2 linked regions of the Funiculus sociatus GB2-C1 genome follow. The protein of the gene in region 2 binds, or shares a complex with, the protein of the main gene of each other region. Links are inferred from orthologs where the notes say so. Each region holds a gene or a part of one and is shown on either strand. Other genes may lie near its edges.

The links.
Region 1: the proteins of pheT (region 2) and pheS are in contact, whole or in part, in a crystal structure (PDB 6P24), measured with the Escherichia coli proteins. The link is inferred for Funiculus sociatus GB2-C1 from one-to-one orthologs.

Annotation. Positions count from the first base shown.
Region 1 is NZ_JAMPKJ010000049.1:6,559-10,605, forward strand. What follows is about bases 1-2,822. They hold pheS (phenylalanine--tRNA ligase subunit alpha), read right to left. Parts: upstream 2,003-2,822; coding sequence 998-2,002; downstream 1-997. Other genes in these bases: NDI42_RS20105 (molybdopterin-dependent oxidoreductase), read right to left, coding at 1-752; surE (5'/3'-nucleotidase SurE), read left to right, coding at 2,128-2,822. Outside these bases: more of surE, read left to right, coding at 2,823-2,925; NDI42_RS20120 (hypothetical protein), read left to right, coding at 3,686-4,047.
Region 2 is NZ_JAMPKJ010000020.1:35,196-40,759, forward strand. Bases 1,205-4,317 are described here. They hold pheT (phenylalanine--tRNA ligase subunit beta), read left to right. Parts: upstream 1,205-1,538; coding sequence 1,539-4,097; downstream 4,098-4,317. Other genes in these bases: NDI42_RS11790 (YciI family protein), read left to right, coding at 4,165-4,317. Outside these bases: NDI42_RS11780 (serine/threonine-protein kinase), read right to left, coding at 1-1,133; more of NDI42_RS11790, read left to right, coding at 4,318-4,434; NDI42_RS11795 (alpha-amylase family glycosyl hydrolase), read left to right, coding at 4,789-5,564.

The DNA of each region.
Region 1 (4,047 bases), on a different replicon or contig from region 2:
ACATCGCGTACACGCACCCCGTGAAGTTTGACTTCGCCGTTGGGCCAACCCATTCTGTAGCCGACATTTTCCAAAATTGTAACTTGGGGAAGTTTATCAAGAGCGGCTAAGTCTAGTTCGCGCGTTCCTACACGTAATTTTACTGGTTCAGTACCAATTATCATGTGGGTAACGTAAAACGCCCAGGATAGTTCGTTATACTTTTTTTTCAAATTAGGGTATTGCGTATGCGGAATGACTAAATAAATAGGGCCGCCTTGATCGCGGGGAATTGGTTTGCCATTTTTAGCGATCGCTAAAGTAATCGGGTAGGCAAGCAAATCCTTCAAGCTGATTGTCGCTTGGTAGCCGTCAAAGCAGACAAAAGTAATATCTGTAATATCCGACGCGATCGCTAACTTTTTCAATAGTGTAGATACACGGATGCCCCGAAAGTCGAAAATCTCCTCTTGGTTGAGTACGGCATGAGGCTCTGTAGTTTTTACATGATTTCTTGCCAATGCCTGTAGCTGTTGCCAGCTCAATGTCACCGCTTTGCCCTTGGCCATTTGCCCCTCAATAACCAGATTCCACTCCTCCGGTGAAGTTTTGGTATTGGCTTTCACCATCTGGGCGTTGAGAGCGATCGCTTCAGTTCGCCAGGACTCCAGCTGCTTATCCGTTGGCTGATTTGTACAAGCTCCAAGGCAGACAATACTTGTCACTAGCGGTACTAGAGCCAAATTTTTCCCCACGTTTGGATTCAACCGCATTTAAAGAATACTTCTTTAGGTAGTTTACCGAAAAGCGATCGCTACTGTAACTACAGCGACTTAACTCTTTTTAACACAGTTACCTCAAGTCATCCGGGAAAATACCAAGTCAGTAAGCTATTTAGAATATTCTCCTTCTAAGGAATAAAAAGGTGATAGAAAATAGGAGATAGAGGTTAGGAGGTAAGGAGAAAATTACTTAGAACTGTAAGTTTTATCCTTCCTACCACCTACTACCAAATTTCTTAAAACTGCCGCAAAAAGCGCAAATCGCTGCTGTACATCCGACGCACATCATCAATTTGATGCAGCACCATTGCGAAACGCTCAGCACCGAAACCAGCGGCAAACCCAGTATAAACTTCTGGATCGTAACCCACCTTCTTCAGCACATTGGGGTCAACCATACCGCAGCCCATTACTTCTAACCAGCGTCCCTGCCATTGCACATCGACTTCCGCCGAAGGTTCGGTGAATGGGAAATAACTGCCCCGGAAACGAATCGGTAACTCAGCACCAAACATCTCCTCTAAAAACACCTTAATAGTGCCTTTAAGGTCTGTAAAAGTTAGCCCCTGATCAACTGCCAAAATTTCTACTTGGTGGAAGACGGCCGAATGGGTCGCATCTACCGTATCTCGTCGGTAACAGCGTCCTGGTGCCACAATCCTGATTGGCGGCTCATTTTCTTCCATGTAGCGAATCTGCACCGAAGAAGTATGCGTCCGCAGCAGATTGCCATCCGGCAGGTAGAAGGTATCCTGCATATCGCGGGCAGGGTGGTCTGCCGGGGTGTTCAGCGCCTCAAAATTGTAGTAGTCTGTCTCCATCTCCGGCCCTTGGGCGACGGTGTAGCCAAGACCAACGAAGATATCTACAATGCGGTCAATTGTACTGTTGAGCGGGTGCTTGCGACCGAGGGGGCGGTAAACTCCTGGCATAGTGACATCCAGGGTTTCCGATTCCAATGCGGCTTGGATTTGGGCTTCCTGCAAGTTTGTCCGCTTGCGATCCAGGTCATTTTGCAGCGCTTCTTTGACTTCGTTTGCTAAAGCACCAATCCGGGGGCGATCGCTTGCGTCTAATTTACCCAAACCCCCTAATACTTTGGACAGCTGCCCTTTCTTACCCAGGTAGCCGACTCGAAGTTCCTCTAGTTGTGCAAGAGTAGAAGCAGCAGCGATCGCATTCGTCGCATCCTGTTTAAGCGCGGCTAGTTGAGCCTCAAGCTCCGAAAGCGTAGTGGTCATTTTCTACAGACAGTCTTCAGTTTGGCATCTTTGCTTGAGTTTAACGCGATTTGACTCATTCATCTGCATTCATCTATTACAAGCTGCGGTGCAAAATAGAATTTGACTCCTCCTGTAGTAAGTTAATGAAACTGTTAATCAGCAACGATGATGGCATCTTCGCCTTGGGCATTCGCAATCTCGCCAATACCCTCGCCGAAGCCGGACACGATGTCACCGTAGTATGCCCCGACCGGGAACGGTCTGCCACTGGTCACGGTCTTACCTTGCACGACCCCATCCGCGCTGAAGTCGTCGAGTCGATTTTTCACCCCACAGTCAAAGCCTGGTCTTGTTCGGGAACTCCCTCGGACTGCGTAAAACTGGCGCTAGGTGCTTTGCTCGATGCACCCCCCGATTTTGTCTTATCTGGGATTAACCACGGCTCTAACCTTGGCACTGATGTCTTATACTCAGGCACAGTTTCAGCGGCGATGGAAGGCGTAATAGAGGGAATTCCCAGCATCGCTTTTAGTCTGACGAGTTACACCTCAAGGGAGTTTCAAACCGCTGCCAAATTTGCCAAAATCCTCATGGATAAGTTAAGCTTGCAGCCGCTACCAGAGGCGATGTTACTCAACGTCAATGTGCCACCTGTGAAATGGGAAGATGTTGCGGGTGTCGCCCTGACTCGTCAAGGGATTCGTCGCTATTTTGATATTTTTCAAAAGCGGGTAGATCCACGCGGCAAAACTTACTATTGGTTAGCTGGTGAAGCTTTGGAAGAAGTTGAACAACCTGAAGATCCGCTTTTACCCAGTCACATAGAAACCGATGTGCAGGCAATTCGGAAAAACTACATTACCGTAACGCCCTTGCAATATAACCTCACCTATGCTGCTGGAGTTCGCAGTTTGCAGGAATTCAAGATTTTTGAGCTTTGAGGAACTTTGTCCACCCTCACCCGCGACTCCGATCCGCTCAAGCGGTCTCAGAGATTATCCTCGTTCCCAGCCTCTGACTGGAAGGGGCAACCATTTTTTTTCGTTTGCCTTTTTTGGTGCGGTTATCACGCTAAAATATTAGTACAAATGTACTAAAAATAGTAGTACACTGTAGTCAAGGAGTTGCAGTCAAAGACACGTTAAGTGTATCGCCTGTGGTGAGAGGAAGAAAGCAAAGGAAACCCTACTTCGACAAAAAGCGAGAATGGTAAATGGGTACTCAGCTTATTTGATTTTACTCAGGCCTTATAGCAATTCAAGGGTTGGGTGCGATACATCTGTAAGGGCATGGCATTGCCATGTCCCTACCAAGGTGGCGAAAACAAAACAACCGCGATATATTCCACCCAGCCCAGAAACGCTATATTTACTGACACAACGGCTGCAAACCCTACAGCTTAACCGTTTGTCAGCCTTTTGAAAAAGCTTTCACGTACAAGCAAATAGCACTCGCTTTCATCGGGTGTAACTGATCCTAATCTCTTTAAAGCGATATTCCCGATTGTATCAACTAGGGATTACTGCCTAGATTTATTGTAAGTAATTGGCAGGAACAGCGTAGTACGGAGTCCGAGGCGAAGCGATCGCATTCCAAATAAATATTCTTCCAAAAAACTAAATAAACCACATCTTTCTAAGAGCAGCCAGCCTGCCAAAGTCCTGTATTACCCAACAATGAGCCATCAAGGAGGTAAAGAAGATGATGAAGGAGTTTAAAGCCCCGTCTCTCGTGCTGCAATATCTGCTGGCAGGTTGCTGTCTGTTAACCAGTGGCTACCTATTAGCCACTCTCAACTTGCCTTTCAATCCGACCTCGGCACTTAAGGAACGGCAATCAGTACGTAGCACCACCGCCTGCACAGAAATTGTAAAGCCGAAGGCGACGCTATCGCGATCGCAATTAGCACGACTCTTAACAGTACCTGAGCGCAGCTCTCGGCGCAACGTGCAACAAATCGTCAAAGAGCCTTATTGCCGCTTGCCGAATGTGAGCATTCGAGCAGGAGCCAAAACCGAGCGCGAAATTCACCCTTTGGCGTTTGATCCGCAAACATCGCTAGT
Region 2 (5,564 bases):
TAACCAGTACCAGGCAAAGCCCGACTATGAATACCGCCCCCCGTTTGCGGGTCATTCGCTTCTAACCTGGCTCGACGCGCTTTAATTGCCATAGCCAGACGTTCTGAGGTTGACGTACCAGCCGAAGGGGATGAGGAGTAAGTCGGAGAGCTTAAGTCTCCGGTGTTCAAGCGGCCGCCTGGTTGTCGCTGCGGGGTAGCTTTACCTGTTGTCAAGCCTTGAGCCAAAGTGTCGAGATAAGGTTCAAGGTCAAGCGCTCTCAAGACTTCTTCAGCAGACTGATAGCGATGACGAACTGAAACCTCCAGCATTTTCTTGAGGACATCGGTGAAATGAGGGCTGATATGAACGTGCTTTTGCCAGAGCATTTCGCCCGTTGTCGGATTGTAGTCTAAGTCTTTTGGCGATTTTCCGGTCAGCAGATAAATGCAGGTGACACCCAAAGCATACAAATCGCTGGCATAAACTGGGCGCATCGCCATCTGTTCTGGTGGGGCAAATCCAGGTGTGCCAATTGCGTAAGCTGTTAAAGCTGTTTGCTCAGAACTGCTTGCTGCCTGGTTGACCTGGTTTTTCACCGCTCCAAAGTCAATTAGAACCAGTTTGCGGTCTTGTTCGCGGCGAATCAAGTTAGCTGGTTTGATGTCTCGGTGAATTACCTGCTGGCTATGGATATATTGCATCACAGGCAGGATTTCGCTCAAGAATTGCTTGACCCCAGCTTCGCTCAAGGGGCCAGATCCTTTCACTTCCTGCTGTAGAGTTAAGCCGCTAATATACTCCTGTACCAGATAAAACTGCTGATTGTCTTCAAAGTAGTCCAATAGGCGAGGTACCTGGGGATGATTGCCAATCTTTCCCAGGGTTCGTGCCTCTCTTTCAAATAGCTCGCGTGCCATTTGTAAGACTTGGGCTACGGTAGTTGCTGGTCTCAGTTGCTTGATGACGCAACTTGGCTCACCAGGCAGAGACTCATCATGAGCTAAGAAGGTAGCTCCAAAGCCTCCTTGCCCTAGGGCGTCCAGCACTCGATAGCGCTTTCTAAGCAGGAGTTTGGAACCACACGCCCGACAGATTTCGGCGTGTTTGATGTTTTGAGGACTAGGACAAGCGGGATTAAGGCAGTAGCTCATTCAGACTCACCGGGATGCTGCAACCGGATATTGCTACCCTAACTTAAATTATCCAGGCATTAAAGGACAATAAGAATGTTGATTATACGGACAATTCTTTAAAGAGTGCCTGAAGATGGTTTATCTTCCTATAAAGAATTTGCTAAGCGGGGGTAGCTGCTTTCTTTCAGGATGTTTTTCCATCATTGCAGAAGAGGAGGTATAAAAATGTAATCAAACCAACGGGCTAATAAAGGTTAGGGTGCATGGCAACAAGAACTGTTTCCATTTCTTTGATAGCACATCCGGAAGCACTCTTAGGTGAATGGTTTTACCCTTCAAACTGAATCAAGATAAGGGAATGAGGGTAGTTATAGGGTTGAGCGGTAAAATGATCGGGGTGAACTAGGTAAAAACATAGAGTAAATGCGTATCTCTCTCAACTGGCTGCGAGAATTAGTTGATTTGACGATGACCCCAACCCAGTTGGCGGACACGCTGACTATGGCTGGGTTCGAGGTGGAAGAGATTGAAGACCGCCGGACTTGGGCTGATGGGGTGGTGGTGGGGAAAATTGTGGAGATTCAACCCCACCCGAATGCGGATAAGCTCCGGGTCTGTACTGTGGATGTGGGGGCAGCGTCTCCTTTGAATATTGTCTGCGGGGCATCGAATGCGCGGGCTGATATTTATGTGCCTGTGGCAACTGTAGGAACTTATTTGCCTGCTGTTGAGTTGAAGATTAAACCGGCAAAACTCCGGGGTGTACCTTCTGCTGGGATGATCTGCTCTTTGGCTGAGTTGGGTTTGGCGAAGGAATCGGCTGGAATTCATATTTTTGAGCTGGAGAATCCGCAGTTGGGTAGCGATGCGCGATCGCTTCTCGGTTTAGATGATGTAATTTTAGACTTGACTTCTACGGCGAATCGTGCTGATGCTCTGAGTATGGTGGGCGTGGCGCGGGAGGTGGCGGCGCTGACTGGTGCAACTCTCCGACTACCAGAAGTTGGCTCTGTATCTATCCCAGAGGGAAGTGCAGGTCTAAGTGTGCGAATTTCAGAGCGGCAAGCTTGCCCCGCCTATATTGGGACTGTAATTGAAAAGGTAAAAATTGCGCCTTCTCCGGCGTGGTTGCAGCAGCGATTACAAGCGGCTGGGGTGCGCCCGATTAACAATGTGGTGGATGTTACTAACTACATTTTGCTGGAATGGGGTCAGCCGCTACACGCATTTGATCGCGATCGCTTACAACAGATTGCAGGGGGCAACACCCTGACTATCGGCGTGCGCTTTGCCAATGGGGGGGAATCCCTGAAAACGCTGGATGGGCAAACTCGCACCTTGCAACCCCAAAATCTACTGATTACTGCCAATGACAAACCTGTGGCTTTGGCGGGGGTGATGGGCGGTGAGGAAACAGAAGTTTATCAGGGTACTGAGAATTTAGTTTTAGAAGCGGCTTTGTTTGACCCGGTAGCAATTCGACGATCTGCTCGCAGCCAGAATTTAAGGACGGAGGCCTCTGGACGCTACGAACGGGGGGTGAATCAAGCAGAATTGGCGGTGGCTTGTCAGAGGGCGATCGCGCTTTTGACTCAGTTCGCTAGTGGCACCCCTGTGGCTCAGGAAGTTGCGGACACTCGTCCTGACCCTTCAGCTTGGATGCGTTCGATTGAGCTGCGTCTTGACCGGATAAACCAGGTTCTAGGGCCTGTAGAGTTGGGAGATGCTACTGGTGAAATTCAACCGGAAGATGTGCAGCGGATCTTGACTGCGCTGGGATGTGACGTATCGCTGGGGACTGGGGACTGGGGACTGGGGACTGGGGACAAGGGACTGGGGACAAGGGACTGGGGACAAGGGAGTTCCAATTCCCAATCCCCAATCCCCAATTCCCAATCCCCAATTCCCAATTCCCAATCCCCGGTATGGATGGTAAAAGTGCCACCCTATCGTTACCGAGACTTAGAGCGGGAAATTGACTTGATTGAAGAAATCGCCCGTCTTTACGGCTACGATAATTTCTGCGACACTCTGCCAGATAAAACTGAACCTGGGTATCTTTCCTCCGACCAAATGCTGACGCGCAAGCTGAGGGAAGCTTTGCGGGGAGCAGGATTGACAGAAGTAATGCACTACTCTTACTCGGTGGCGAAGACGGAGGACGATCGCGAGGTAGCGATCGCTAATCCGATGTTCGCAGAATACTCATCGCTGCGAACTGAATTGGTATCTGCCTTAATTAATGCTTTCCAGTACAATTTGGAGCAAGGCAACGGTTCCTTGAACGCCTTTGAAATAGGTCGGGTATTCTGGCGGGAAGAGGACGGACTAATAGAAGCTGACTCGGTGGCGGGAATTATTGGCGGCGACCCCACTCAAGGTACTTGGACGCGGGGAGGCGCATTACAACCGATGACTTGGTTTGAAGCCAAGGGAGTGCTGGAAAGTTTGTTTGCACGGCTGGGAATGCCTGTAGAATATCAACCAGACCGACGCGATCCGCGCCTGCATCCGGGACGCACAGCTTCTTTGTGGTTGCAGGGTGATCGTTTGGGTACGTTTGGGCAACTGCATCCCCAGATGAGGCAACAGCGGGGTTTGCCGGATGCTGTCTACGTTTTTGAGATGGATTTGGATGTGGTCTTAGACTATCTGGATCGGGATGAAAACCTGATACCTGTGTTCAAACCTTTCTCGACTTTCCCCGGTGCTAACCGGGATTTGGCTTTATTTGCCTCGACTAAAATTTCTGTAGCGGAAATTAAACGAGCGATCGCGTCTGCTGGCGGTGCTTTACTAGAATCGGTGGAATTGTTTGATGAATATCGTGGTCAAAATGTCCCAGAGGGACAGCGAAGTTTGGCCTTGCGGTTAGTTTACCGCGCCAGCGATCGCACTCTCACCGATGAAGATGTCGAACCAGTACATCAAAAAATCCGAGAAGCACTCGTCGATAAATTTAGTGTCAGTCTGAGAAGTTAAGTTTTGCTAATGGCTAATTCTTTATATTAGCCATTAGCAATTAACAATTAGCCATTAGCAATTAGCCATGACTAAATATGTGATGTGGGGAAATTATTGCGAGGATGTTTTAGAGAAGCGATCGCCTTATCGCCAAGCACATCTAGACGGTCTTGCCGCCCAAAAAGAATCCGGTGTTTTAATTACCATTGGCCCTACTAAGGATCTCACCAAAGTCTTTGGTATCTACGAAGCCGAAGACGAAGCCACCGTCCGCCAGTTAATCGAAGCCGATCCTTACTGGCAAAACGGCATTTGGACAGAATACGATGTCCGCGAATGGATTCAAGCCTTTTAAATAATCTTTCGTTAGTGCGTTCACCCTTTTATGGTGGCGCTACGCGAACAAAGCCTGCTTTACGCAGGCTTTCAAGGTTTTAATCCACACAGGTGGACGAAATCTGTAGCCGCGAATTACATTCACAGGGGCTTTTTTCAATAAAGTTTTATTTAAACGCTGCAAGATTTTTGGGCAATTAATGTTATTTAACCCAAATACACAATTATTTCCAAAACTGAATCCTTATACCATAGCTTTACAATTTTTGAACACTGCCTTAAGGCAGATATACAAAAAAGGACACAACTCGTTAAATTTAAAAAACGTCTATCGAAAGGCTAGACTCTTACTCTTACAGTACCACTAAAATTTATGGTATCAACTCCTCCATCTCAAGCTTCATCAAGTCAATATGAAGTTACCGATCCAAAAGCAGAAGTTGAAGTTATAGTCTCCGAAACTAAACCAGACAGCGAAATAGATTTAGAATTTCTTTATACCAGAGATATTGAATTTCGCCAAGAAACCATTTACTTCATCGTTGTAGACCGCTTTTATGACGGTGATCCTGACAACAGCGAAGGCCCAAACCCAGAACTTTTCGACCCAGAAGCAAAGGATTGGGGAAAATATTGGGGTGGAGATTTACAAGGAATTATTGATAAACTCGATTATTTAAAAGATATGGGAGTTACAGCACTTTGGCTGACTCCCTTATTCGAGCAAGTTGAAGCATTATTTGTTGAACAAGCCGCAATTCATGGCTACTGGACAAAGGATTTTAAACGCATCAATCCTCGCTTTATTGGCAAAGATGAAGAACCTTCACTCAACAAAACCCAAGAAACTAGAAATACAACTTTTGATAAATTAGTTGCTGAATTACACGTCCGAAAAATGAAGCTGGTGCTGGATATTGTGTGTAACCACAGCAACCCAGATTTTAGCGGTAAGAAGGGGGAACTCTACGACGATGGAGTGAAAATAGCAGATTTTAACGATGATAAAAATGGGTGGTATCACCACTATGGTGAAGTAAAAAATTGGGAAGATGAGTGGCAAGTTCAAAACTGCGAACTGTCTGGTTTAGCCACCTTCAACGAAAATAATGTCGAGTACCGAAACTACATTAAATTAGCAATTAAACA